Regions from separate parts of the Cytobacillus pseudoceanisediminis genome, predicted to be linked through region 2. Evidence: riboswitches for the same ligand, from Rfam matches in the RefSeq annotation. Region 2 holds a riboswitch; each other region holds the start of a gene.
The links. A riboswitch is a leader RNA that binds a small molecule or an ion and turns the genes downstream of it on or off. The one in region 2 is predicted to bind cobalamin.
Positions count from the first base shown of each region.

Region 1: it holds a riboswitch for cobalamin, as region 2 does, so the genes downstream of both, cobJ (precorrin-3B C(17)-methyltransferase) here and M5V91_RS21200 (ABC transporter substrate-binding protein) in region 2, are expected to answer to the same signal.
Region 3: it holds a riboswitch for cobalamin, as region 2 does, so the genes downstream of both, M5V91_RS02800 (ribonucleoside-diphosphate reductase subunit alpha) here and M5V91_RS21200 (ABC transporter substrate-binding protein) in region 2, are expected to answer to the same signal.

Region 1 is NZ_CP097349.1:1,157,911-1,167,873, forward strand. Features, by position in the region: gene M5V91_RS06135 (winged helix-turn-helix transcriptional regulator) at 1-214, shown strand, start outside; gene M5V91_RS06140 (MFS transporter) at 372-1,169, shown strand; gene M5V91_RS30320 (MFS transporter) at 1,214-1,588, shown strand; cobalamin riboswitch at 1,780-1,957, shown strand; partial or broken gene cobJ (precorrin-3B C(17)-methyltransferase) at 2,191-3,811, shown strand; gene cobK (precorrin-6A reductase) at 3,821-4,591, shown strand; gene M5V91_RS06155 (precorrin-8X methylmutase) at 4,579-5,253, shown strand; gene M5V91_RS06160 (cobalt-precorrin-5B (C(1))-methyltransferase) at 5,228-6,364, shown strand; partial or broken gene cbiE (precorrin-6y C5,15-methyltransferase (decarboxylating) subunit CbiE) at 6,339-7,530, shown strand; gene cobI (precorrin-2 C(20)-methyltransferase) at 7,531-8,235, shown strand; gene cobM (precorrin-4 C(11)-methyltransferase) at 8,232-9,014, shown strand; gene M5V91_RS06180 (cobalt-precorrin 5A hydrolase) at 9,007-9,963, shown strand, end outside.
Region 2 is NZ_CP097349.1:3,920,599-3,930,561, reverse strand. Features, by position in the region: gene M5V91_RS21210 (FtsW/RodA/SpoVE family cell cycle protein) at 1-439, opposite strand, end outside; gene M5V91_RS21205 (hypothetical protein) at 804-1,580, shown strand; cobalamin riboswitch at 1,661-1,865, shown strand; gene M5V91_RS21200 (ABC transporter substrate-binding protein) at 2,252-3,226, shown strand; gene M5V91_RS21195 (FecCD family ABC transporter permease) at 3,192-4,244, shown strand; gene M5V91_RS21190 (adenosylcobinamide amidohydrolase) at 4,375-5,847, shown strand; gene cbiB (adenosylcobinamide-phosphate synthase CbiB) at 5,844-6,809, shown strand; gene cobD (threonine-phosphate decarboxylase CobD) at 6,784-7,860, shown strand; gene M5V91_RS21175 (bifunctional adenosylcobinamide kinase/adenosylcobinamide-phosphate guanylyltransferase) at 7,842-8,417, shown strand; partial or broken gene M5V91_RS21170 (cobyric acid synthase) at 8,414-9,936, shown strand; gene M5V91_RS21165 (adenosylcobinamide-GDP ribazoletransferase) at 9,923-9,963, shown strand, end outside.
Region 3 is NZ_CP097349.1:500,831-510,793, forward strand. Features, by position in the region: gene M5V91_RS02765 (LysE family transporter) at 1-601, opposite strand, end outside; gene M5V91_RS02770 (H-type small acid-soluble spore protein) at 842-1,021, shown strand; gene M5V91_RS02775 (hypothetical protein) at 1,059-1,208, opposite strand; partial or broken gene M5V91_RS02780 (metal-sensitive transcriptional regulator) at 1,375-1,715, shown strand; gene copZ (copper chaperone CopZ) at 1,733-1,939, shown strand; partial or broken gene M5V91_RS02790 (heavy metal translocating P-type ATPase) at 2,094-4,515, shown strand; gene M5V91_RS02795 (hypothetical protein) at 4,691-4,819, shown strand; cobalamin riboswitch at 4,948-5,141, shown strand; partial or broken gene M5V91_RS02800 (ribonucleoside-diphosphate reductase subunit alpha) at 5,276-7,497, shown strand; gene M5V91_RS02805 (ribonucleotide-diphosphate reductase subunit beta) at 7,509-8,546, shown strand; gene bioB (biotin synthase BioB) at 8,597-9,589, opposite strand; partial or broken gene M5V91_RS02815 (biotin transporter BioY) at 9,614-9,963, opposite strand, start outside.

The DNA.
Region 1 (9,963 bases), 2.6 Mb from region 2:
TGAAATTAAGCGTCTGTTTCCAAAAATCACCCACAAGGTATTGACAACTCAGATTAGAGAATTAGAGGAAGATGGGATAGTTCATCGGAAAGTTTTCCCGGAAGTCCCGCCTAGAGTGGAATATTCATTAACAGAATTAGGGCAAAGCTTAATGCCGGTTATTTTAATGATGTACGATTGGGGGAAAGAAAATATAAAAACATTCATAAAATAGGTTGACAATGTATGGATTTATTTAAGAGATGCTGACTTTGTGACGTCCAATAGAGAGCAGGTATAACGCAGTTTCATATTGTTGAGAGGATAAAAAAGTTATGTTTCACATTTTCAATATAGCTCCAATACTATGCTTTATTTGAAAGAGGGATATTATGATTCCAGGTTCATGGAGAGCGTTAGGATGGATTGGATTAGCTGAATTATGCGCATTAAGCTTGTGGTTTAGTGCTTCTGTTATAGCCCCTGAACTGATTCAAGTATGGAATCTTAGCTCCAGCTCAGAAGCATGGCTGTCTGCTTCTGTCCCAATTGGCTTTGTAATGGGTGCATTAGTTAGTTCATATTTTGGGATAGCAGATCGTTTTAATCCCCGAAAGGTTCTTGCCGTTTCAGCGTTTCTGGGTGCGCTATTGAATGCCTTGCTTTTATTGGCAGATCAGGCTTTTTTCGGTATTCTGCTTAGGATATTAACCGGTGTATCACTCGCTGGTGTATACCCGACAGCTGTTAAAATATTATCTCAATGGTTTCCGAAAAAACGCGGGCTTGCAGTTGGTATCTTAATAGCCGCCTTAACTCTAGGGTCCTCTTTGCCACATTTTATTGTTATATTCTCTTCTTCTTTAAATTGGCAATTAGTGATTATTTGCAGTTCAATATTGGCTCTCCTGGCAGCTGTAATTGTCAATTGGGTTTTAACAGATGCTCCAGTAACAACGAAAAAATTACCTTTCTCTTTTAAATTAATAAAAAAGGTAGTTTCGAATAAACCAGTAATGCTTGCGAACTACGGTTATTTTGGGCATATGTGGGAATTGTATGCGATGTGGACGTGGATTCCCATCTTTTTGACTGCTAGTTTTACAAGCTATTCTCCAGGGATTCCTCCCTGGTTCATTGCATTGTCCTCTTTTATTATTATCGGAATTGCAGGGGGATTGGCTGTGTAGTAGGCGGGCTAGTCTCAGATAAAATTGGAAGAGCAAATCTAACGATTATTTCTATGTGTATCAGTGCCATTTGCTGTATCTTGATTGGCTTTACTTTTGGTCAATATATTTGGTTAACTCTTCTCCTTTCTATCATTTGGGGAATGTCTGTCATCGCTGATTCTGCCCAGTTTTCTGCCGCAGTTTCAGAAGTTGCAGAAGTTGAGTATGTAGGAACAGCTTTGACTTTTCAAATGTGCATTGGTTTCCTGATCACTATATTTTCTATAAATTTAATCCCTATTATACAGAGGTTAGTTGGCTGGGAATGGGTCTTTGCCTGTTTAGCGATTGGACCAATTCTTGGTATTGTATCTATGGTCCAGTATAAACGGCATGATTTTAATAATGTCAAAGGGACAATCGGTCATTTTAAATAAATTAAACAATATCTATTTGTACTAACTTTGTAAATTATATCCCAGCAAAAATTAACTCCTGAATAGCAGATATAAGTTCTTTTTACCAATTCCTATATCTAAAAGTCAAAGGCATTAACATAGCATTTAAAAAATTAAGAAAAAAATAATATGCCAAAATTGGTCATTATATGTTATATTAGTAAAAAATTAATATATCAATTTGAATAAGTGCTCACTTTGGTGAGGTAAAAGGGAAACCAGTGAAAGTCTGGTACAGCCCCCGCTACTGTAAAAGCTGATGAAATTACAATGCCACTGAGAAATCGGGAAGGTGTAAGAGTAAGAAGAAGCTTAAGTCAGGAAACCTGCTTATTTAAACGACACTTGCTTTTCGGAGGGAGAAGTATAGGCGGGACAATTATGATCAATTGTTTTTGAGTTTCAGTATGCTAATTTTTATACTGTCATTTCATATGCCTGTATTCCTTTGAAAAGGAGTGCAGGCATTTTTTATTTGGCAAGAAGCAATGAATTTTGAGAAATGTCCGGCGCAGGGCGCCTGCTAAGAGCAGCACGGCAGCAGGCAAGGCGCATATGCTTTTCTTAATTGGAGGTTACCTATGAAGAAGGGAAAAATCTTTGTTGTCGGCTTCGGTCCGGGCGATCGTGAGCATATAACGAAACGGGCTGTGGATGCGCTGCAGCAGAGTGATTGCATTATTGGCTACAAAACTTACGTAGATCTGATCATGCCATTCGTTACAGCAAGTTCCATTGTGAGCACGGGGATGACTGAGGAGGTATCCCGTGCGCAGGATGCAGTGAAAAGAGCGGAAGCCGGCCATATTGTTTCCGTGATATCGAGCGGTGACTCGGGTGTATACGGCATGGCTGGCTTAGTGTATGAAGTGCTGATCGAAATGGGCTGGACGGAAGAAGAAGGAATCGAAGTGGAAATTGTTCCGGGCATCTCTGCGATTAATTCATGTGCGAGTTTACTGGGGGCACCTGTCATGCATGACTCCTGCACCATCAGTCTGAGTGATCATTTAACACCCTGGACTGTGATCGAAAAGCGCATTGAAGCAGCCGGGATGGCGGATTTTGTCATCGCATTATATAACCCGAAAAGCGGCAGAAGGACACGGCAGATTGTCGAGGCACAAAGGATTCTATTAAAATATCGTTCTCCTGATACACCAGTGGGTCTTGTGAAAAGTGCTTACCGCGAGAATCAGAATGTCATTCTGACTACACTGGCGGAAATGCTTGATCACGATATAGGCATGCTGACAACGGTTGTGATCGGGAATTCCTCCACTTTCTTTTATGACAATAAAATCATTACGCCTCGCGGATATCAGAGAAAGTATACGCTCGGTGAAGAGAAGCAAAGCTTAAAGCCGCATCAGCGTTTAAAAAAGGAAGCGGAGCCATGGGCATTAAATCAGGAAACCGGGGAAGCACAGGCCGGCTACGAGCAGATCCAGAGAAGAAAACAAGAAGCCAGCTCAATGGATATGGCTTTAAAGGCTTTATCGATGGCAACGAAATCGGGGATTGACCAAACACATTTGGTGCAGCAGCCAATCGAAGATATTTTTGAATTTGCAGTAACGCCTGGGGTTGCCAATAAATTTATTACACCAGACCAAATGCGCGTATTGGCAGAAGCTGTTGGCGAGAAAGGCACCATGGAATATACACCGGATCACCGATTTTTAATCAAGATTCCAACTGGACGGCCTCAGTCGATTGTGGAAAAACTCGAACAAAATCAACTTACAGTCATGCCAGTGGGCGATGTTCTAAATGTAAAAGCCTGCGATTTTTGCTACGGGGAGAAAGCAGAATCCATTCCATATGCAGAGGAAATTGCAGCTGAACTGGGGGGTTAAAGCTTCCAAAGGAACTGCATATTGGTTTTAACGGCTGCGGTATGGCCTGTTATCGGGCCGTATTTGATGATATCGGCATAGTTTACCGCAAGAAGAAGTTTGATCTATTTATCGGGGCAAAGCCGGTTGGCCGTACAGCCCATGCTGCCCAGCCGGTGGCAGAGGGAATTGAGCCCGATCAGCTGGTGCCGTTATTAAAGGAGATTATCGAAGAATACAAAGAAAATGCGCATCCAAATGAACGGCTTTTTAAATATTTTAAGCGTGTGAAAAAATTCAGTATTTTACCTATCAGGATATGAGCTCCAAGATCGAAGTCGAGCCGGCACCATGCGGGGATTAGGGGGATCTTATGATTTTATTTTTAGCAGGCACAAGTGATGCGAGAGCATTAGCTATTCAATTGAAAAATCAAGGTTATCCCTTATTGGCAACCGTTGTCACAGAATCGGCAGCTGACAGTTTGAAGGCTGAAGGCATTGCTTATAAAGTGGGACGGCTGTCAGAAAATGACATGATTGAATTAATTCAGATGCAAGAGATGACCACTGTGATTGACGCAAGTCACCCTTATGCGGACGAAGCGTCAAAAACGGCAATGGCAGCAGCCAAAGCATGCAGCATTCCTTACATACGTTACGAAAGGCCAAATGAACAGTTTACCTCACCGCTCATAACTGAAGCCGAAAGTTATGAGGAAGCAGCAAAATTGGCTCAATCGCATAAAGGAACGATTATGCTGACAACCGGCAGCAAAACGCTGGAAATCTTCACAAAATATTTAATGCGTGATGATATCCGGCTTGTATGCAGGATGCTTCCAAACATGGGAAATATGGAAAAATGCCAAAAGCTTGGGGTTAAACAAAAGGATATTATTGCGATTCAGGGGCCATTTTCTGAGTCATTAAACAAAGCTCTTTGTGAGCAATATGAAGTGACCCTGATGATTACAAAAGAAAGCGGCAAAGTGGGATCGGTGGATGAAAAAATGACCGCTGCTCTGGAATTGGGGATTCCTGTTATTTTGATTAAGCGGCCACCGCTCGTATATGAAAACTTCTGCACTTCTTTCGAAGAAGTGATTCAAAGATTGGGAGGGCTTTACACATGGCAAACATGAACTTTAATACAACATTTGTACCGGTAACGGTAGATCCGGATAAAATTTATGATCACAGCTTCGCAATTATTAAAGAGGAGATGGGCGAGCATCCATTTACAGACGAGCAGTGGCTGGTGGTTCGGCGTGTCATCCATGCCTCGGCAGATTTCGAGCTGGGCAGAAGCATGATTTTTACACGGGATGCTATTGAAGCAGGTGTTCAATCCATTTTAGCGGGCCGTCATGTCGTGGCAGATGTACAAATGATTGAAAGCGGGTCAGGACGCAAGCGATTCCAAAAGCATGGCGGGGACCTGCATTGCTATATTGCGGATGAAGATGTTGCAAAGGAAGCGAAGGCCCAGGGAACAACACGTGCGATCATTTCCATGCAAAAAGCTGTGAGTCTGCATGAAGGAGGAATCTATGCCATCGGCAATGCGCCAACAGCGCTCCTGGAATTGATTCGTCTAGTGAAAGAAGGGCTCGCGAAACCAGACTTGATTATTGGCATGCCAGTCGGCTTTGTATCAGCGGCAGAGTCCAAAGCCGAGCTGGCCGTGCTTGAAGGGATCCCATTTATTACGAATGCAGGGAGAAAGGGTGGCAGTACAGTGACGGTCGCTGCGCTGAATGCCATTTCGATAATGGCGGATGAACGGGCAAAAGCAGCGAAATAAAAAAGATCCATCCCAAATGCGGCACGGCTACACGACAGGTGCCTGTGCCGCAGCCATGACAAAGGCAGCACTGCAGGCACTAGTGACCGGAGAGGTGCCAAATGAAGTTACGATTTATCTGCCAGTTGGCCAGTTTGCCACTTTTAAAGTGACGGCATTTGATCGGTCAGATGGCCGGGTCATGTGCGAAACGATCAAAGACGCAGGGGACGACCCGGACGCCACACATCAGGCACGAATTCAAAGTACAGTGACTTATGCCAAGGAAGAAGGCATCCATTTAGATGGCGGAATCGGTGTAGGACGAGTCACGAAAGCAGGGTTGCCAGTAGCGGTCGGGCAGGCAGCGATTAACCCTGTGCCGCGAAAAATGATCCATGGTGTCGTCCAGGAAGCAATGGATAAATATAAAGTAAATCGGGGCATTGAAGTAGTCATTTCGGTTCCGGACGGTGTAGAAATTGCAGAAAAAACATTGAATGGCCGATTAGGCATTATTGGAGGTATCTCGATTTTAGGTACACGGGGAACGGTGGTGCCATTTTCCAGTTCCGCCTATATGGCAAGTATCGCTCAGGCGATCAATGTCGCAAAAGAAGCAGGATGTGAGCATTTAGTCATTACAACAGGCGGACGCAGTGAAAAATTTGCCATGAAGCAATATCCGCATTTGCCGGAAGAAGCCTTTATCGAGATGGGCGATTTTGTCGGTTTTACTTTAAAGAATATAGCAAGGAAGAAGTTTCCCAAAGTCTCTCTTGTAGGGATGATGGGGAAATTTTCAAAAGTTGCACAGGGAGTTATGATGGTCCACTCGAAAAGTGCACCAGTCAGTTTCGAATTTTTAGCAGGTATGGCCAATAAAGTGGGTGTCAGTGAGGAAATTCAGCAGGACATTTTACAGGCAAATACGGCATCACAGGTTGGTGAAATCCTTCAGGGAAACGAAGCATTCTTTGAATCCCTTTGCCGAAACTGCTGCTATTATGCACTGAATCATATGAACGCAAGCATCAAAGTATCGACAACTCTGTATGCCATGAATGGAAGCTGTCTAGGAAAGGCTGAGAATATTGACAAATTGGATGAAGATGATTGGTATCGGGGATAATGGCGCAGAAGGATTGCTCCCCCATACATAGACTGGATTCATGAATGTGATGTCCTGGTCGGCGGGGAACGTCATTTGCAATTCTTCCCGGAATTTACTGGAGAGAAAAAGTAATCAAAGGCGGCTTGTCGGCATTAACGGCTGACCTGCAGCAAGAAAAACGCAATACAGTTATTTTGGTATCAGGTGATCCGCTGTTTTACGGGCTTGGCGGTGTATTGGCGAAAAAGCTTCCATTGGAGATTTATCCTTATACAAGCTCTGTTCAGCTCGCTTTTTCGAAAATGCAGGAAAGCTGGCAGGATGCGTATATTGTCAGCCTGCATGGCCGTTCTATAAAGGGCTTTGCCCAAAGAATCGACGGGCGGAAAAAGATTGCTATTTTAACAGACGAAAAAAATACTCCGCAGGCCATTTCAACGTATTTAAAGAAGTTCGGCATGACGGAGTATGATGCCTTTGTTGCTGAAAACCTGCAGGGGGAAGATGAGCGCTGCCGCTTTTTCACTTTGGATGAAATGGAGCAATCGTCTTTTTATCCATTAAATGTGGTGATTTTAAAGCAGCGTGTGGCAGTAGAGCGCGCCTCACTGGGAATTCCGGATGATAGGTTCGTACAGAGAAAGCCGGATAAAGGCTTGATTACGAAAAAGGAGATCAGGACTCTTTGTATTCAGGAGCTGAAGCTAAAGGAAAACAGCATCGTCTGGGATATTGGAACCTGTACAGGCTCCGTTGCGATTGAGGCAGCGAAAATAGCCCGGGAAGGGGCCGTGTATGCGATTGAAAAGAATGAGGGCGACCTGGAGAATTGCCTGGAAAATCAATTAAAACATCGGACAGATTTCACGGCCGTCCTTGGAAAGGCGCCTGAGAGGCTGGATGAATTTCCTGATCCGAATGCGATTTTTATTGGCGGAAATGGCGGGAATATGGAGCTTTTATTGCAATCATGCCTTTCAAGGCTGCAGCCGAATGGCCGGCTCGTGATGAATATTGCCACAATCGAAAATCTCGCAGAAGCGATGAAGCATTTGAAAAATATGGGCTGTGAAGTATCCGTATTGCAGGCACAGATTTCAAAAAGCAAGCCAATCCTGCATTTAACACGCTTCGAACCGTTAAATCCCATTTTTATTGTGACTGCAAAGAAAGGAAAGAACTAAATGACAATCGGAACTTTATATGGATTAGGAGTCGGGCCGGGAGATCCGGAATTAATCACGGTAAAAGCATTCCGCAAATTGCAGGAAAGCCCGGTCATTGCTTATCCCAAAAAATTAAGAGGCAGTAAATCCTACGCCCATCGCATTGTAGACATGTATATAAATCCCGAAGAAAAAGAAATGCTTGGTTTGGTTTTTCCAATGACAAAAGACGAAGAGACATTAAGGGCTGAGTGGACAAAATCCGCAAAAGCTATTTATGGCTTTCTGTCTCAGGGAAAAGATGTGGCATTCGTGACGGAAGGGGATCCGATGCTGTTCAGCACATTTATCCATTTAATGAAGCTGATGCAGACAATGCATCCTGAAGTTCCGATTGAAACGGTAGCTGGCATCTCGTCCTTTAATGGTTCTGTTAATCGCTTGGGAATTGCCCTGGCTGATGGTGATGACCATGTCGCGATGATTCCGGCAACAGGGAATATGGAGGAAATGCGGCGGGTGATTGAAACTCATGATGCGATTGTCTTCATTAAAGTAGCGAAAGTATTGGACGATATGCTGAATCTATTGGAAGAAATGGATTTACTGGACAAAACACATGTTGTAACAAAGGTTACATCTGACGAAGAGGTCATATGGAATGTCCATGAGCTCCGAGGAGCTGAGTTAAATTACTTGTCATGTATGGTGGTGCGCAAATGAAAAAAATTTGGATTATCGGAGCGGGACCTGGAGATCCCGATTTAATTACGGTAAAAGGCTTAAAGCTATTAAATAAGGCTGATGTTGTCATGTATACCGACTCTCTTGTCAGCGAGACATTAGTGGCGGAAGCCAAGGAGTCGGCAGAGATTATCCGCACTGCCGGGATGCATCTTGAAGAAATGGTGGATTGCATTGCTGAACGAGTCAATGCTGGTAAAACGGTTGTACGTCTGCATACAGGCGACCCGGCCATGTACGGGGCAACGATGGAGCAAGTGGCGCTATTGAAACAGCACGATATCAGCTGTGAAGTAGTACCAGGCGTCAGTTCTGTTTTTGCCTCCGCAGCGGCAGTAGGGGCAGAGCTGACCATTCCGGATTTAACGCAAACTCTTATATTAACAAGGGCAGAAGGGCGGACACCAGTGCCGGAGCGTGAAAAATTACAGGCATTGGCCAGCCATCACTGTACAATCGCAATGTTTCTAAGTGCGACCCTAACAAAGAAAATCACAAAGGAACTGCAGGCAGCCGGATGGGCAGACAATACACCAGTTGCAGTTGTGCAGCGTGCTTCGTGGCCGGATCAGAAAATTGTCCGCACCACACTGTCTGAGCTGGACGAAGCGATGCGTGTCAACGGCATCCGCAAGCATGCGATGATTCTGGCAGGCTGGGCATTGGACCCGCATATCCATGAAAAAGAATACCGATCGAAGCTATATGACAAAACATTCACACATGGCTTCCGCAAAGGTGTGACGGCGAATGATTAGTTTGCGCGAAGGTGAAATTCCGGTAATCGAAAAGCGCAAACCCTATGCACTTGTTGCCATTACAAAGCATGGGGTTGCGCATGCAAGAAGCTATACGGAAAAATTCCCGTATGCAGACCTTTATTATATGAAAAAATTCGAACAGGGCGATGAAGAAATACGGCAAATTCAGTTATTTGATGGCACGGTCCGCCTATTATTGCCCGCATTATTCCAGCAGTATAAAGGGATTATCTGCATCATTTCCCTTGGTGCTGTCGTCCGCATGATTGCCCCGCTTCTGATCGATAAAAAGAAGGACCCTGCCGTGCTGGTGGTTGATGATAAAGGCCAGTATGTCATCAGCGTTTTATCCGGCCATATTGGCGGTGCCAATGCATTAACACATGAATTTGCCCATGCGATTGAGGCGGCGCCCGTTGTGACCACCGCATCAGATGTTCAAAAAACAATTCCCGTCGATTTATTTGGAGCCCAATTTGGGTGGGTGTGGGATAGCGAAGAAAAATTAACACCTGTCAGTGCATCGGTTGTCAATGAAGAACATGTGGCGATCGTGCAGGAAGCCGGGGAAAAGAACTGGTGGACGTATGATCGGGAATTGCCGGAAAATCTAAAGATATATCCATCAATAGAGGAAGCCATCAAGGCAAAGCCGCAAGCCGCACTGCTTATTACAGATCGCCTTATGGAACCGCATGAAGAGGTGCTGCTTGAAAACGGGGTCCTGTACCGTCCAAAATCAATTGTTCTCGGCATAGGCTGCAATCGCGGAACATCAATGGCTGAGATTGAACAAGTCATTGATGAAACATTGGCAGAAATGAAGTTGAGCAAGAAAAGTGTGAAAGCCGTTGCGTCTATTAATCTAAAGAAAAACGAGGCTGGCCTGCTTGAATTAACATCTAAATATAACTGGCCGTTTGTTACATACACACCTGAAGAGCTG
Region 2 (9,963 bases):
AGTCCGTGCCTGCAGTCTTTGCCTGATATTTCAGATGGTGGTCAGCGATGACTTTGCTGAGGGCAATGATAAGGAATACCTTAACAAACTCTGAGGGCTGCACAGAACCAAGTCCAGGAATGATATACCACAATGTAGCCCCTTTGCGCTCTGGTGCAATGCTTTCCGGTGCAATGAATAACCCGACAAGCAATAGGATGCCTAAACCGTACAGCAGCCAAGTAAGCCTTCTGATTTGCTCGCTGTCAAAATACATGACAATTGCCACAATGATAGCTCCGACAACATAATTTTTTATTTGTGAGACGACAAAATTCCCTTCATATTGATTGGAGGATTGTCCGCTGTAAATAGCGATGCAGCTGATGAGGAAAAATAGCAGCAGAAGAAAGCATAACGTCCAATCGAACCGGTCTGAGAATCTATTATTCTTGTTCATTTGTATACACCTGGTTTCTGTACCTTTTTACATTTTTATCCTAACAAAGAAAAATAAACCTTACAATGGAGAACAGAATACATTTTTTCTCTGCATGTAGTTAGACGAATGAATCAGCATGATGGTTTCCTGTATTTTCAAAAAACCGGGCAGGCTGCAATTTAAAATTTTTTCTCATCGGCAAAGATATTTTCAGTTATTTTTGCTACAATAAGAGAATAAAATACTGGATGTTTAACAGGCAGTTTCAAAAAGAAGCTGTCTTTTTACTAATTTGTGAAGGCGCTTGCGCTATTCTTATCTGTCTAGCTCAGTGCTTTTCTTTGAAAACACCACTTTGGGTAACGGTTCGGAGGTTTCGTCATTGAAAAGAAGGAATCATGCTATTCGTGATCTCATCTACATCCATCTTAATGAACAGGATCAGTATGTGATGACTTATGGAATTGAGTTTGCAGAGTTTGCCCAAACTCTTTCCGATTCTATTAACAATCTGCTGTTGTTAAAGCATCGTTTTGAACATGGGGACTTTAATACCCACACGATGTTCGATTATGTGTCAAGGGACAAGCTGGGCAGGCTGGTTGAGGATGATGTATATGGCTATGGCGATTTTTGCTGGATTGATTTCGAGGAAGAGGAAGCGGTGAATGAGCTTCCCGGCCAGACAATTGCTGAGCTTCTTTATCTCGGCCATGTCAAGGAACATCTTAAGCCGCCTTTTTACAATTATCTGAGCAATCGCTATGTGTACCTGGCCCATGATGATGGCTGGTTTAACCGTACATATTATCGCGATCTGAACGATTTTTACCGCATGCTTGGGGAAGTAATCCCCGGTAAAATGGGACAGATGAAAGTCGAAAAAACGCTCCTTGGCATAAAAAAGAAAAAGACGTATCCTCCTATCACCAGAGATGTCCTGCCTTCCTTAAAGTCTCTTATGAAAGAGGGAGCGGTACTTTCCATTAAGGATATCGAACAGAATCGGGTCCGGATAGAAATTCCTATTTGGATTATTGGCGACTTTGCGAATATGGATGATATGTATGACGAGTATGAGGCCATTGTGAAAGAGCCATGTGAGGCGAAGATTGTGTTTGATAAGAAAACAAGGGAATGGAAAATATACTCGCGCTAGAATTCTGAACTTTTTTACAACATTCAGCAAAATTCTCTTACTTTTTCTGCGTGATGGTGTATAATCGGAGATAGAAAATTTTATATCCGCATAGAACAGGTGTCTTCTCAAAAGGGTTTTAAAACAGGCTCTTTTGAAGACTTAATAGGGAAGCTGGTGAAATTCCAGCGCGGTCCCGCCACTGTAAATGGAAGCTGTCTGTAAATCCACTGTACAGGAATGTATGGGAAGGAGCAGAACGCATTGACCATGAGCCAGGAGACCTGCCTGATTCTTAAGCACCCATAAACCTACGAGGATAGGGAGGTGTTTGGTCCGGCCATCCTTTCTGCACTAATTGATAAATGACCATGCCAACATCTCCTTGCCGTCCGAGGGGATGTTTTTTATTTGGTTGTTTCTAAAAGTCTATGGGTGGCTAACTTAGTTTCTGCCACTGAGTTGATTGCAGCGGAGGGCACTTGACTCCTGCGGGAAGTGAGGGAAGTGAGAGACCCCACAGGCGAAGCCGAGGAGGCTCTCATCTCTCCCCGGAAAGCAAGTGCCTGCAGCGGAAATCAACGCGCTAGGTTTGTAAGCTAAAAAATATTATGAGAACCAGCCTTTTATTTTTTAAGATGGTGTTAGACACCACCCGAATTTTGTCGAAAGTTCTAGGAGGATTGCTGAGTATGAGAAAGTTTTATGCATTTTTATTAACGATGCTTCTGGCTGCAGGAGTGCTAGCAGGCTGCGGCGAGAGTGCTGAACAGCCTAAAGAAGAGAAAAAGGTTGAGGAAGGGCAGAATACTGGCGGGGAAGAGGCTGCTTTTCCTGTTACGATAAAGGATGCTCTTGATAATGAAATCGTCATCGAATCCAAGCCCGAAAGAATCGTTTCCATGATTCCAAGCAACACCGAAATTGTTTTTGAATTGGGGCTTGGCGAAGAAGTTGTCGGAGTCTCCGATTTTGATAACTACCCGCCCGAAGCCACAGAAAAAGAAAAGATTGGCGGCATGGAATTTAATGTCGAGAAAATTATTTCTTTAAAACCGGATCTTGTCCTTGCTCACGCGTCAAGCGCACATAATTCCGAAGCTGGCCTTCAGCAATTAAGGGATGCAGGTGTGACCGTCCTTGTTGTCAATGATGCAAAGAGCTTTGATCAGGTTTTTGAATCCATTGAAATGGTTGGAACCGCAGCGGGAGAGAAGGATGAAGCAGAGCAGCTTGTTTCAGATATGAAGAGCAAGCTCGAGGAAATCAAAACAAAAGCTCAGGGCATAAAAGAAGAAGACCGCAAATCGGTTTTCGTGGAAGTTTCACCTGCTCCTGAAATCTATACAGCAGGTACAAAAACATTTATGGATGAAATGCTAAGTGCCATCAATGCAGAAAATATCATTTCCGAAGAAGGATGGCCGAAAATGGATCCGGAAGCGATTATCGAACGGAATCCGGATGTAATCATCACAACTCATGGCTATTACACTGAGGATGCTGCTGGCAATGTAATGAAAAGGGATGGCTGGCAGGATATAACCGCAGTAAAAAATAAGCATGTTGCCGATGTTGATTCCGATATGGTAACCCGCTCTGGCCCTCGTATTATTGAAGGAGTCGAGGAACTTGCAAAAGCAGTATATCCGGACGTATTTAAATAATAAATTTTTAGCTTATCTAACAGCAGCGGCTTTCCTGCTTTTAGCCATGCTGATGGGGATTTCAATTGGAACAGTGTCTGTTCACCCCATGACGATTATCAGAGTAATAAGCGCTGAGCTATTTCCTTTTATTTCATTGGGAAACACGGATGCTATGCATTCAAATATCATTTTGAATATTCGCCTGCCGCGCGTTTTGCTGGCTGGCTTAGTAGGGGCGTCTCTTGCAATTGCGGGAGCCGCCTTTCAAGGTTTATTAAGAAATCCGCTGGCAGATCCATATACAATTGGGGTTTCATCCGGGGCTTCACTAGGTGCTGTTTTAACATTATTCTTAGGATTATCCATTCCGTTTGCAGGAATGTTTACGCTGCCGTTATTCAGCATTTTATTTTCCTTTTTAACCATTTTTGCCGTTTTGCTGTTTGCCAGAAAAATTGAAAGATCCATGAAAGTGGAAACGATTATTTTAACAGGCATTATCTTCAGTTCTTTTCTTGGCGCTCTGATTTCTCTGATGATTGCCCTGACTGGAGAGGAGCTTAGACAGATTATTGGCTGGCTTCTTGGCAGTGTATCCATGAGAGGGTGGGCGTATATTAAAATTATCATTCCGTTTTTTGTACTGGGTGCCATCCTTCTTTTAGTGAACAGCAAAGAGCTTAATGCCATGAGCTTCGGAGAAGAAAAGGCCCAGCATATAGGGGTGGACGTTCAGAAGAGAAAGATGATGGTCCTGATAGCTGGCTCTATCTTGACTGGTGCGGCTGTAGCTGTATCTGGAACGATAGGATTTGTCGGTCTTGTGATCCCTCATCTGACCAGGCTGTTATGGGGACCGGATCATAGGCACCTATTGCCGCTATCTATTCTGATGGGTGCAGGCTTTCTTATTATTGCCGATCTGGTTTCACGGACGATCATTGCACCTACCGAACTTCCAATCGGTGTGATTACAGCGATAATCGGTGCACCTGCGTTTGCTATTATTTTAATTAAAAGAAAGAATAAACTTTGAACCTCGATAACTGTCCGGCACAAGCGTCCACCCATTCAAGGAGGAAGGATTCCCTGGATTTTCTTTGCAGGAACAAGCGGTTTTTGCCTGTTCCGAAGGCATATCTTAGTTCAGAAAGAAGTGGTTAATCATGCTAAGCGTTCAGCAAGTTACTGGCGGATATGCCGGTGCACCGGTTGTGAAAAATATCAGCTTTGAAGTGGAGAAAGGGGAGCTCTTCGGAATACTGGGTCCGAACGGAAGCGGGAAAACCACGATACTGAAGATGCTGAGCGGCATTCTGCCTCATAAGTCAGGAGATATATTGATCAAAGGAAAGAACCTTTCACAGTATACACCGAAAGAGCTTGCAAAAATTATTGCTGTTCTGCCTCAGCACTCCTCTCAGGCTTTTTCCTATACGGTAAAGGAAACTGTTTCCCTCGGCAGATATGCCCATCAAAAGGGGTGGTTCCAGAGCTGGTCCGGCAAAGATGAAGAAGCGGTCAATCGAGTCATGGAGCAGACAGGCATTTCCCATTTTCAGGATTATGATATTCAGCAATTATCCGGCGGCGAAAGACAAAGGGTGTTTTTAGCCCAGGCCCTTGCCCAGGAGCCGGAAATATTATTGCTGGATGAACCGACTAACCATCTGGACTTGTCCTATCAAAAAGAATTGCTTGATCTCCTTTCTGTATGGTCAAAAGACTGCGGGCTGACGGTCATTTCCATTTTTCATGATTTGAATTTGGCCGGCCTGTACTGTGACCGCCTTCTGCTGCTTGAGAATGGTGAAGTCAATATTAACCACGTTCCCAATGAGGTTTTAAAAGAAGGCAGAATACGTGAGGTCTATAGGACGAAGATTGAGAAGCTGCCGCATCCAAGAGTCCCGGCCCCTCAGATGGTTTTGGTGCCCAAACGCTCTCAGGCAGAAAGCCAATCAGTGAATCGAATTGATCGATCCTATCTTGAGGTAAAGGAAGACTTACTTGTCCTTCGCTCCCCATTTCCGCTGAAAACCATGTCATCAGGTGTAACAGGATCGGGCACCGGCTGGAATCGCATATTTCTAAACCGGCATGTGAGCAAGAATTATGATTGCAGTGATCATAGAGCGGAGATGGCGGATTTTGTCCGGGAGATCGGCTTAGAACCCGGGGAAACCGTGGGGATGATGACCGCTGTATATGTTGAAGATCATAGCAGTAAATTTTATGAAGATGGAACCTTTTCTGTGTATGTGGTCGTGACAGCAGGTGTCGGCAATGCTGTTGATGCCTCGAAAAGTGAAGCCCATTCTTATCATCTGACTCCGGGTACAATCAATACATGGGTTTTCGTTAATGGCAATCTGACAGAGGAAGCCTTTATTCAATGCATTATGACTGCAACCGAGGCAAAGACAAGAGCCTTATATGATCAGAAGGTAAAGGATGCAGTCACAGGGACGATAGCGACCGGAACATCGACAGACAGTATTATGATTGCGGCCACGCAGCAGGGAGAATACCTGGAGTATGCGGGCACCATTACACCTCTTGGCAAAATAATCGGAAAAGGTGTCTACGAATGTACTGTTGAGGCAATAAAAAAATCGCAAAGAAGGATAAAGGGATGATTTTAAATCACCTGATCGCTCTAACCTTTGCCTGCATAATAGATAAGCTGATAGGAGACCCGCCAAACTGGCCGCATCCGGTCAGATGGATGGGTGCCCTGATACATAAACTTGAACAAGTTCTTAATAAAGGCCGCTATAGAAAATTAAAAGGGATCATCATGCTATTTATAGTCCTGCTGGCAGCAGGAGGTATAACTTATTTAATCATAGAGCTCTTCTATGAAATTCACCCGGTTGCCGGCATTCTGGCAGAGGGCATTCTTATCTTCACAGCCATTGCGCAAAAGAGTTTAAAAGATGCAGCACTGGAGGTCTATGAGCCTCTGGCAGAAGGAGATATGGAAGAAGCAAGATTAAAGCTTTCATACATTGTCGGCAGGGATACAGATCGATTGGATGAACCAGGCATTGTCAGGGCTGCCGTGGAGACAGTGGCTGAAAACACCAGTGATGGCATTACAGCTCCATTATTTTGGGCCATGATTGGCGGTGCTCCAATGGCCCTTATCTACAGGGCCATTAATACTTGCGATTCCATGGTTGGCCATAGAAATGAAAGGTATATAGATTTTGGGTGGGCATCTGCCAAAGTGGATGATATCGCAAACTGGATCCCGAGCCGGCTGACATCGGTTTGCATCATGCTCACACAAAAGCCGGAGCATTCTCCATATGAGGAAGCATGGGGGATCCTTTTAAGAGATGCACCAAAGCACCCGAGCCCAAATAGCGGCTGGGGCGAAGCAGCTGTTGCAGCCCTCCTGGGGGTTCAGCTGGGAGGAATCAATTTTTATAAGGGTGTAATTTCTAACCGAGCCACGATGGGAAAGCCAATGGTGCTGCTTGAAAAAGAACATATCATAAAAAGCATTTCGATCATGAACAAGACGGTTTTCTTATTCTTGCTTTTATTATGGACAGGAGGGGTGTTCCTTGATTTGGCCTTCACATGGATCTAACCCGCAATATTTATATGAAGCAATTGATAAGCCAATGCCTGAGGAGCGAATTGATTTCAGTGCCAATATCAATCCACTTGGTCCTCCCCGCGAGTTAAAAGAAGGATGGGGCAGTCTATTCCAATTTATTAGCGATTATCCGGATCCCCAATCTTCTCTATTAAAAAGCAAATTGGCGGCTGCAGAGGGAATAAAAGAAACACAGATTCTGGTGGGAAATGGAGGCGCCGAGCTAATCACCCTGATTGGCCGGATGATAGCCGGAAAAAGGGTGCTGATTATTCAGCCGGCCTTTTCGGAATATGAAGAGGCCTGCCGGGTTAATCATTGTACAGTCTCCTATCATCAGCTGGAGCCTGGCGACTGGGATCTCGATATGGAAGCGCTATCTGAAAGGCTGAAAGCCGCTGATGTTGTTTTCTTCTGCAACCCAAATAACCCGACAGGTATTTTTTACCCATCTTCCATTGTAAAGGAATTAATTGAGAAGTGTCATACCCATAGCTGCCTGCTTATTATGGATGAAGCTTTTTATGACTTTGCCTGCGACTATCAATCAATCGTTCCTTTCATAGAAAAGGATTCGAATGTTGTGGTGCTGCGCTCCATGACAAAGATGTTTTCGATACCGGGCCTGCGCCTTGGATACATGATGGCAAGTGAGAGGTTAATTGAAGAAGCAGCTTCTCTAAAGCCGCACTGGAGTGTAAATGCCCTCGCTTTAAAAGCAGGGGAATGGTGTCTGGACAGCAAAGAGCATGTCAGGCTGACAAAGAATTTAATCCGGCAGGAGAGAGATAGGCTGGTTCAATTTTATCAGCAATTGGATTTTGAGGTTTCTCCTTCTTCAGTTAATTTCTATTTGTTGAGAGATCCGAGATTTGATGTGCAGCTGCCTCTTTTTCGATTTTTGCTTGAGAAAGGAATTATCCCGAGGCACACAATGAATTTCCCAGGTCTGGAAGGGAGATGGCTGCGCTTTGCGATTAAAGGGCCGAAAGACAACGATGTGCTGATGGAGGCGATGCGGCAATGGCGGAAGGATCGCTGATTTTTATCTCCGGTGGAGTGCGGAGCGGAAAAAGCTCCTTTGCAGAGAGGACTGCTGCCGGGCTGGCAATAAAGACGGAAGGAAAGCTTCAGTATATTGCTGCAGGAAAAGCGTACGATTCCGAGATGAAGGTACGGATTCAGAGGCACCAGGATGACCGGGAAAAGAGCGGTTTGAGCTGGACAACCTGGGAGAAGCCTTCCGCACTTGAAGAGATCTCGGGAAACTTTAACAATCAGGACATTATTCTTTTCGATTGCTTGACCACTCTCTTGAATAATGAACTTTTTAGAGCGGAAGATGTTTGGCGGAACAGAGAATTCCAGGAAAGTCTATCATCTGATATTCTCAGGGCCATCACAGAAATCCGCAAAAAATGCAGGGCCTTGATCGTTGTCAGCAACGAAGTCTTGAATGAGCCAATTGGCAAAAATGAACTGGTGATTACATATTCAAAAATACTTGGGACGCTTCACAGGAATTTAGTAAATATGGCTGATGAAGCCTATCTTGTTGAAGCTGGCATCCCCATACAAATGAAAGGAGAACCGGAATGAAAGGGATAATGATTCAGGGAACTTCATCCGATGCCGGGAAAAGCCTGATTGCTACGGCTCTTTGCCGGGCATTCTCCAATGAAGGTTTCCGTACGGCTCCTTTTAAATCCCAGAATATGTCCAATAATTCATACGTGACAAAGGATGGAAATGAAATCGGCAGGGCACAGGGCATTCAGGCTGAAGCGGCAAGAACTGAAGCTGCTGTCTGGATGAATCCTATTCTCCTTAAGCCTCAATCCGCTCAGAATGCGGAGGTCATTCTCCTTGGAAAAGCAGTCAATTCCCTATCAGGAAGAAGCTATCGGGAATCCTTTTATGAAAAGGGACTGGAGACCATCAGAGAGGCACTGAGTCTGCTTGATGCTCAATACGAACTGCTTGTGATAGAGGGGCTGGCAGCCCTGTTGAAATTAATTTAAAAGATAAAGAGCTTGTTAATATGAAAGTAGCCGAAATGGCGGATGTGCCTGTCATCCTGGTTGCCGATATTGACAGGGGCGGTGTTTTTGCCAGCATTGTCGGAACCCTGGAGCTTTTCACCAAACAGGAAAGACAGCGGGTTGCGGGCATTATCATTAATAAATTCCGCGGAGATATCACGCTGTTTGAGGATGGCATCCGCTGGATCGAGGAAAGGACGGGCATTCCTGTCCTCGGGGTTCTTCCTTACTTGGATGACCATATGATCGATGCAGAGGATTCCCTATCCATTCAGGCTGCTGTTCCAAGGGCTGGAGGAGGCATTCTGGACATTGCAGTGCTTCGGCCGCCATTTATTTCAAACTTCAGTGACATTGATCCGTTTTACTATGAAGATGACGTGAACATTAGATGGGTAAGGCATCTATCGGAAGCTGGCTCACCTGATGCGGTGATCATTCCCGGCACAAAGAGCACGATTCGCGATTTGCGCTATTTCAAGGAAAAAGGTCTGGCGGACTGGATTGTGCGCTATGCTGCCGATGGAGGTTCTATTGCCGGCATTTGTGGAGGATACCAGATGCTCGGCAGGAGATTAATCGATATGGCAGGTTCTGATACCGGGAACCCTAATGAAAAGGAAAAAGGCTTGAATTTGATACCGGCAGATACCATTTTTCATGAACGCAAGAAGACGGTGCAGGTGAAGGGCAGTTTGCATTCAAGCACGAACCTTCCCGTAAAGGAAATCTTGGATGGATATGAAATCCATTTAGGTGAAACAGTTCTTGAAGAAGACTTTGATGGCAATCGCCTTCTTCTGCTTCAAAATGGCGAAGAAGATGGATTCTATGGAAATGAAGGCCGTCTGGTAGGGACGTATATGCACCACATCTTCCATAATGATGAATGGAGGGGTGAGTGGCTTAATTCCCTGCGCAAACAAAAAGGCATTCCAAGTAAGGAGCCTGTCCGAATAAAAGCCTTGAAGGATAGGAAATACAACGAACTGGCGGAAAATATGATTCAGCATCTTGATTGGGGAAAATTGAAGGAAATCGTCTTTAGCTGGAGAAAACAGAATGAAATGGCTTAAAGGGTTATTGATCAACCTTCAATTTTT
Region 3 (9,963 bases), 1.9 Mb from region 2:
GTATCCCAAAATAAATCCCAAAGCCAATCAGCGATAAGCCAGATAATATGGAAATTAAAGCGAGAATTTTTCCGGTTAAAAATCTTCTAAAGCTGCTGGCGACGGCAGCCATCGTTATGTCCCAGAGGAGAAGCCCAGTGAAAATTGCACCGCTGTATAAAATGACATGAGCCTTGTCATACTCGGCTGCTGTTTTGGCCAGAATGGAACCATAGATGCCAAGCCAAAACAGTATAGTTAAAGGATTTGACAAAGACATGAGAAAACCCGACATAAAGGATTTAATTTTAGATTCATCTTTGGTTCTATAGCTTGAAACGACTTTGCCGGCACTTGTCAGGGTTTCAACTCCTGTGTATACAAGGACGAAAAATCCAAAGCACCATAAGAATGCTTTCATGAATGGTATCTCAAGAAAGTGTACAACCCCCAAATAAACAGCCCCCATATATATGGCATCTGCTGTCATAGCTCCCAGCCCCACCAGCCAGGCATGGAAAAACCCATTTTTTATTCCTTTATCCAACTGTGCAGCATTGATTGGACCGATTGGCGCTGCAAGCGACAGACCCAAGAAAACATAGCTTAGAAAAATGCTCATAAGTGTACAGCTCCTAACTCCAAAACCTATTTGTACAAAGTGTATTCAGTGTATTGGAAGGATAGGACAACTTTTAATCCAGAGCAAGTTATGAACAGCAGATTTTAATCAGATGCCATAGTCCATATAGACCTTGATCAAAAATCGAAGGCTTACTCACTTCACTTTTTGACAAAGTAAAGCATAAATTTCTCGACCATGCAAAAAATAAAATGAAAAATGCAGAGGAGAGTGTTACTTATGGATGCAAAACGTGTGAAGCAAATTCTTTCATCATCAGCAGATATCGAAGTAAAATACAATGGTGCTTCTGTGTGGATCGATAAGCTGAATGAGGATGGAAGAACAGCTACGGTACATTTGCGCGGTCCACTTGAAGAAAGATCCGAGGTAGAAATTGGAGAACTGACAGAATTGTAAAGATGATCTTAAGCCGCCATGTTGGCGGCTTTTAACTCTATATTTCCTGATTGGACTCAGTTTGTGTACGTTCATTTAAATATTGATTCTCAGCAGAAGCAAAATTTACTGACTGCAGGCTGATATCTTTATCGATCCCATATAAATCTTTGCCCGTGTCTTCTGGATTTTTATGCTTTCTTTCCACATTAGCTGCCTCCTTTAATAAAGTGTTTCCGTTAGTATAAACAGAGATTTTAAATATCATGAAAGGGAAATTGTACATAAAAATCCGTAATTTATTTCATTTTGAGCACAGGCCTTTACATAGGATACCGGGGTATAATATAATAAATATAAAGGAGGCTGATCAAATGGCTTTTGAACTGGAAAATGAGGATTTATTGTCTGAAAGCTGCTGTTCGATCGAATCGGAACGAAAAAGTCATCACTCAGAAAAAGTTAAAAGAATTTGACAACCCGTTTAAATCGGATTGAAGGTCAAATACGCGGAATAAAAGGACTAATTGACAGAGACGTGTATTGTGACGATATAATAACACAAATTTCTGCAACCCAGTCCGCTTTGAATAGCGTAGCGAAGCTTTTGCTCGAAGGCCATTTGAAAAGCTGTGTAGTTGAAAGAATCCATGAAGGCGATCAAGAAGTGCTTGATGAATTTTTAGTCACTATTCAAAAACTAATGAAAAAATAATTGGAGGTTTAAATATTATGGAAAATATCACTTTAAAAGTTAGCGGAATGTCATGCGGACATTGTGTAAAAGCGGTAGAAGGCAGTGTCGGCAAACTAAATGGTGTTGATAAAGTAGCAGTTGACCTTGATAATGGCCAGGTGCAGGTTCAATTTGACTCATCAGCAGTTACACTTGGGCAAATCAAAGAAACAATTGATGATCAAGGCTATGATGTAGAGTAATAGGATCGGGAAAGAACGTGTGAACAAAATACACGTTCTCTTTTTTTAGTAAATAAAATGAGTAATTTGTCTGGATTTATTTGGTTGACATATAGGGTAGATGGGTATAGTATACAAATTGTGAGGAACATCGTTTAATAAAGGAGTGGGAGTTATGGTTGATGCAGCCCTTAAAGAGGTTCACCTTCCAATATCAGGCATGACATGTGCTGCCTGTTCGTCTCGAATTGAGAAAGGATTAAATAAGCTGGATGGCGTCCAAGAAGCAAGTGTCAATCTTGCTTTAGAGAAAGCAGCAATTAAATATAATCCTGAAGTAACTTCTGTCGAAGCTTTTGAGAAAAAAATTGAGGATTTAGGTTATTCGGTCGTATCTGAGAAAGCAGAGTTCGAATTGCTGGGCATGACTTGCGCTGCTTGCTCTGGAAGGATTGAAAAGGGACTTAATAAGCTTCCAGGCGTCAAACAAGCTGTAGTCAATCTGGCTCTTGAAACGGGCACTGTGGAATATAATCCTGAACAAATCTCCATTCAGGACATGATAAAGAAAGTGGAGAATCTAGGGTATCAGGCGAAAGTGAAAATGGATAAAGACCAGGATATCGAGGGATATCGGGAAAAGGAAATTGAGAAACAAAAAGGCAAGTTTATTTTTTCTTTAATTCTTTCCATCCCTTTATTCTGGTCCATGGTTGGACATTTCGAGTTTACATCATTTATTTATGTTCCCGATATGTTTATGAATCCGTGGGTACAGCTGGCTCTTGCAGCACCGATACAATTTTTCATAGGAAAGCAATTTTATGTCGGGGCATATAAGGCATTAAAAAATAAGAGCGCCAATATGGATGTGCTGGTTGCACTCGGAACTTCTGCTGCTTTTTTCTATAGCTTATACCAATCAATTTTATCAATTGGCAGCAATGCACATATGGTGGAACTTTATTACGAAACAAGTGCTATCCTTATAACATTAATAATCTTAGGCAAGCTGTTTGAAGCCCGGGCTAAGGGACGTTCTTCTGAAGCAATCAAAAAGCTTATGGGGCTGCAGGCAAAAACAGCAACTGTCTTAAGGGAAGGGGAAGAAATTGAAATTTCCCTTGAAGAAGTCATTGCTGGGGAAATCATATATGTAAAGCCAGGTGAAAAAGTTCCAGTTGATGGTGAGATTATCGAAGGACAGTCTGCTTTAGATGAATCCATGCTGACAGGGGAAAGTGTACCTGTTGATAAAACAGCAGGAGATACAGTTATTGGGTCCACCATTAATAAAAATGGCTTCCTGAAAATTAAAGCCACTAAAGTCGGCAAAGATACAGCATTGTCACAGATTATTAAAGTGGTTGAAGAAGCGCAAGGTTCAAAAGCCCCTATACAGCGAATGGCAGACAGAATCTCTGGGATATTCGTTCCCATTGTAGTGGCCATAGCAGTGGTTACATTCCTGGTGTGGTATATATGGGTAAGTCCTGGAAATTTTGCAGAAGCACTCGAAAAATTGATTGCTGTCCTGGTAATTGCATGTCCATGTGCTCTAGTCTGGCGACGCCAACCTCTATAATGGCCGGCTCAGGCCGGGCAGCGGAATATGGGGTTCTCTTCAAAGGCGGAGAGCACCTGGAGCTCACGCACGAAATCACTGCAGTCGTTCTTGATAAAACTGGAACAGTTACACATGGCAAACCGGTATTAACAGATGTGATTATAGAACACAACGTTGAAGAAAAAACATTTCTCCAGCTTGTAGGGTCAGCGGAGAAACAGTCTGAGCATCCATTGGCTGAAGCGATAGTAAAGGGAATAAAGGATAAAGGAATCATGCTATTTAATCCAGTTGAATTTGAAGCTATTCCGGGGTATGGAATAAAAGCGAGAGTGGATGGAAAAGATCTCCTGATAGGTACAAGAAGATTAATGGACAAATACGACGTTAATGTCCAGTCAGCCAAACTTGATATGGAAACACTGGAGGAAAATGGAAAAACGGCAATGCTTGTCGCGGTTGATGGCAAATATGCAGGTATCGTGGCAGTTGCGGATACAATAAAGGAAACATCCAGAGATGCAATCAAACGCTTAAGGAAACTGGGCATTGAAGTCATTATGATTACGGGAGATAACAAACGTACGGCTCAGGCAATAGCTGATGAAGTGGGCATAGACTCTGCAATTGCAGAGGTTCTACCTGAAGGCAAGGCAGAAGAAGTAAAAAAACTTCAGAACCAGGGAAAAAAGTAGCTATGGTCGGCGATGGCATAAACGATGCACCTGCACTTGCTGTAGCTGATATTGGTATGGCGATCGGAACCGGTACAGACGTTGCGATGGAAGCAGCTGATATTACGCTAATGAGAGGGGATTTAAATAGTATTGCAGACGCCATCCTAATGAGCAAAAAAACCATTAGGAATATAAAACAAAATCTTTTCTGGGCATTTGCATACAATACCCTTGGCATCCCAGTAGCTGCATTAGGGTTCCTTGCACCTTGGCTTGCCGGCGCCGCAATGGCGTTCAGCTCCGTATCTGTCGTTTTAAACGCACTTCGTTTACAAAGAGTAAAAATAAAGTGAAACTTCAATCAGCGGGAATTCTTTTTCTCTGCTGATTGTTAGTTGAACAAATCGGGCCTCAATGGGCAGTTGACCCACTCATCCTCCATGGACTCCTCTGAGCCCTGTAGTGGGGTCATACTGTCCGTTAGACTGCGATAAATGAAAAAACGTTTTATTAAAAGGAGCAGATAAAATGAAAAAATGGGCAGGTGCAGCGATTGCGTATCTCGTTCTTGTAATGGCAGGGTATGCTGTATATGATTCATTTTGGGCTACCCCTGAGCCGGTATCTCATGATATTGAAATGGAAAATCATGAGTGAGAAATAAAGAACAGAGGGAATATCCCCCCTGTTCTTTTTCGTCCATTAACGATTAAAAATTTGTAATCTATTTCTCTATATGATAGAATCATCTACAATATATAGTATATATTAAAAAGAATAAAAACTACATATAGATCGTGATTGGTGTCCTATGAGGACTTAATAGGGAATTCGGTGTAAAACCGAAGCTGTCCCCGCAACTGTAAGTGCAGACGAAAAGAGCATGCCACTGTACAAAACGCTTTATGGCGTTTGTATGGGAAGGGCTTTAAGTAGAGTGAAGCACAAGCCAGGAGACCTGCCAGGGCGATCGAAAGTTTCATATCTTCGGGGATTGAGATGATGAAACGATCGCGTAATGGCCGTTTATTCATCTTCTTCCAGCTATTATACTATCGTTTGATCCGCTCATTTTCCGGGCGGATTTTTATTTTGCCTTTAGGAGGAAGTAAGATGGTCCAAACCATACAACCGATAGAAATTTTAGAAGAACTTAAGACAGAATTTCCACAGCTCGGCATAGAGCACCTATTAAAAAGGTATGAAGAAATGAGCCAGCTGGGAGCGGAAACAATGTATGACCAGTTTATACTGGATTGTTTATCTTTTATCAGTATTGATGAGCCTGATTGGACTTTTGCCGCGTCACGTCTGCTTCTTAAGAAGCTCTATACTGAGTCAGGAAAAAATAGAGAATGCCAGCCGGATGATTGCTACAAACATTTTTATACGTTAATTGAACGGCTGACGGCTTTAGGAATTTATGACCAGGATTTATTAGATGTGTATTCAAAGGATGAGATAAATGAACTTGCCCAATTCATAAAGAAAGAAAATGACCGCTTATTTACATATTTGGGGTTGAAAATGCTGGCTGACCGATATCTTGCCAGGGACAAACAGAAAAATCTTTATGAGCTTCCACAGGAACGGTTCATGATCATCAGCATGGTGCTGATGAAAAGGGAGCCGAAGGGTAAGCGGCTTGAACTCATTAAAGAAGCTTACTGGGCAATGAGTGGTTTGTATATGACTGTTGCCACGCCAACACTCGCTAATGCAGGGAAAAACTGGGGACAGCTTTCAAGCTGTTTCATTGAGACCGTTGATGACAGTCTTGATTCTATATATGACAGCAATACCGATATTGCATCACTGTCTAAAAATGGCGGGGGAATCGGAGTATATTTAGGGAAGATCCGCAGCAGAGGAAGTGATATTAAAGGATTTAAGGGTGCATCTTCAGGTGTGATTCCCTGGATGAAGCAGCTGAATAACACAGCAGTCAGTGTTGATCAGCTTGGACAGAGGCAGGGTGCTATAAGCGTCTATCTGGATGTCTGGCATAAAGATATCTTCTCGTTTCTTGATGCAAAGCTTAATAATGGAGATGAACGGCAACGGACACATGATTTATTCACAGGTGTCTGCATTCCGGATTTGTTTATGGAAAAAGTGGAAAGCCGGGGATATTGGTATTTATTTGATCCCCATGAAGTCCGCAAGGTAATGGGCTTTTCACTGGAGGATTTTTATGATGAAGGTGAAGGCGAAGGTTCATTCCGCCAGAAATATAAAGAGTGTATAGATAACCCGAATCTATCAAGGGAAAAAGTGCCTGCCATCGATATAATGAAATCCATCATGAGAAGCCAGCTTGAAACAGGGACACCATTTATGTTTTACCGGGATGAAGTAAATCGGAAAAATGCCAATTCACATTGCGGAATGATTTATTGTACAAACCTGTGCACTGAGATTGTACAAAACCAAAGTGTTACAAAGAGGGTTGAAGAATATACAAGGGATGGGAGAATTATTATCGAAAAACATCCAGGAGACTTCGTTGTCTGCAATCTTTCATCCATCAATCTTGCAAGGGCCATAAGTGAGGGAGTACTTGAAAGGCTTGTGCCAATTCAGGTGCGAATGCTTGATAATGTCATTGATATTAATAGTATTCCGGTGCCTCAGGGCCAGATCACAAACCAGAAGTACCGTGCGATTGGACTGGGGACTTTTGGATGGCACCACCTTCTTGCACTGAAAAAAATCACATGGGAAAGCGAAGAAGCAGAAAAATTCGCTGACATTCTATATGAGCAAATTGCTTTTTTAGCGATAAAAAGTTCTATGGATCTGGCTAAAGAAAAAGGAAGCTATTCAGCCTTTAAAGGTTCTGATTGGGAAACGGGTGCTTACTTTGAAAAGAGGGGATATCTGGAGGCAGAGTCAGACATGGACTGGGCTGCATTGAGCAAAGAGGTAAGTGAAAACGGTGTTCGAAATGCCTATTTGCTGGCGGTTGCACCTAATGCATCAACTGCTTTAATTGCAGGAAGCACTCCAAGTATTGATCCTATATTCAACAAGCAGTACTCCGAAGAGAAAAGGATTATCGGATCCCTGTGACAGCTCCCGATATTAACAGTGAGACCATTTGGTATTACAAATCTGCCTATCATATTAACCAGGAGTGGAGCATCAGGCAGAATGCAAACAGACAAAAACATATAGATCAAGCTATTTCATTTAATTTCTATATACCGAACCATATTAAAGCAATCGATCTTTTAAATCTGCATCTTTCAGCATGGAAGAAAAAATTAAAAACAACGTATTATATCCGATCAACTTCATCTGAGATTGAAGACTGTGAATCTTGCTCAAGCTAAAGGAGGACGTTATGAATACTCTAGAAAAACGGCCAATTATTAATCAATCGGCGCCAAACAAATCAACATCAATCATCAATGGGGAATGCTCCAATATTCTTAATTGGGATGATGTACGCTTCTCCTGGGCCTATCCAAAGTATAAAAAAATGCTCGCTAACTTTTGGACGCCTTTTGAAATAAACATGTCACAGGACATTAAGCAATTTCCGGAATTAACGAAAAGTGAACAAGAGGCATTTTTGAAAATTATTGGCCTGCTTGCATTGCTCGACAGTATCCAGACGGATTATGCCGGAAAAGTTGCTGATTATATTACCGACTCAAGCATATCGGCACTCATGATCATACTTGCACAGCAGGAGGTGATTCATAATCACTCATATTCGTATGTTCTATCAAGCCTTGTTCCCAAACAAAAACAGGATGAGGTTTTTGAATTCTGGCGTACAGAACCTATATTAGCTGAAAGAAATGAATTTGTTGTGAACGGATATAAAGATTTTGCTGAGAATCCAAGTACAGAGAACCTGCTTAAATCTATTGTGTTTGATGTCGTTCTGGAGGGGCTTTTCTTTTATTCAGGCTTTGCATTCTTTTATCACCTGGCCAGAAATCAGAAAATGGTAGCCACCTCAACGATGATTAATTACATCAACCGGGATGAACAAATTCATGTAGATTTGTTTGTTAAAATTTTTAAAGAAATTCTGCAGGAAAATCCGGAACTTAATACTAATGAATTAAGTAAATTCGTCCAGGAGACTTTTAAAAGAGCTGCTGAACTGGAGATTGAATGGGCCCGCGATGTGATCGGCAGCAAAACAGAAGGCATCCTGCTGTCTGACGTTGAAGCTTATATCAAATTTTATGCCAATATCCGCTGCAATCAGCTGGGATATGAACGGCCGTTTGAAGGCTACCGGACCAATCCGCTCCGCTGGATAGTAGCTTATGAGCAGGTTGACCATGGGAAGTCCGATTTCTTTGAACAAAAATCGCGGCAATATACAAAAGTTCAAATTGATAATGGCTTTGATGAATTATAAACCTTATCCGGATATAAAAAAAGATTCTGCTGTTGCGCAGAATCTTTTTTTCATGAGAATACTGGTTCCCCAGATACAAAATCAATCTCAAAACCCAGATCCTTCAGCATTTGGTGATCCGCTGTGCTTTCCTGACCTGCTGTGGTTAAGTAATCTCCTACGAAAATAGAATTAGCAGGATAAAGCCCGAGCGGCTGAAGGCTCCTAAGATTCACCTCTCTGCCTCCGGATATTCTGATTTCCTTTGATGGATTGATAAAACGCATCAGGCAAAGCACCTTCAGACAATAGCGGGGATTCAAATCATCTGTCCCTTCTAAGGGCGTCCCATCAATTGCATGCAAAAAGTTAACCGGGATTGAGTCGGCATCCAGGGCTTTTAGGCTTTTGGCCATCGCTACGACGTCTTCCCTGGTTTCTTTCATGCCAATAATTACCCCGGAACACGGTGAAATACCTGCGTCCTTTATTAATTGGACCGTATTGACTCTGTCACGGTATGTATGGGAGGTAGTGATGCTCTCATGATGATTTTCAGAAGTGTTAATATTGTGATTATAGCGGTCGACCCCAGCCTCCTTGAGCTTATCAGCCTGATCAGGCTTTAGAAGCCCGAGACAGGCGCAGACCTTCATGTTATAGTTATCCTTAATTTCTTTAACCGCTGAAATTACTTCATTTAGCTCCCTATTGCTCGGACCTCTTCCGCTTGCAACGATGCAATAGGTTCCAACATTTAGCTGATGTGCCTGTTTTGCACCCTGGATGATAGATTCCTTATCCATCATCCTGTATTTTTCAATAGGTGCTGTTGAGATGCTGGATTGTGAGCAATAGCCGCAGTTTTCAGGACATAGGCCTGATTTGGTATTAATAATCATATTTAATTTAACATGATTCCCATAATGATGATGGCGGATTTTATAGGCGCTGTGCAATAGATTCAGCAGCTCTTCATCTGGACAATTTAAAACATCCATTGCCTCCGAGTCTGTAAGTTCATGTCCTTCCAGTACGTCAAGTGCTAACTGTTGGAAATTCATATGTATCCTCCTTAGTAAAATTGTTTATGCTGCTCGGTTCATTTTTCTGAACTGACTGCTTGCAAATACTCTATGCTCCAGACGATGGGCCATTAACCCGGCAAAAACAGAGAGAATTATGTCTTTTGGAAGGGGGACCGCCATCCACAGCCATGCCAAATGATAGGTAAATCCCTCAGGTGCTGTAAACCAAAGTTTATAGGCCATATACATCCAATTCGTCCCAAAAACATAATTGATCACCATTCCGATTAAAGCTGCAGTAATATACACCGGAACAGATTTTTTCTTTTCTATCAATTTGCCGGTGACATAGGCTGTTACTATAAACGATAAGATAAAACCGAAAGTGGGGCTTAATAAGGAAGCAAAAC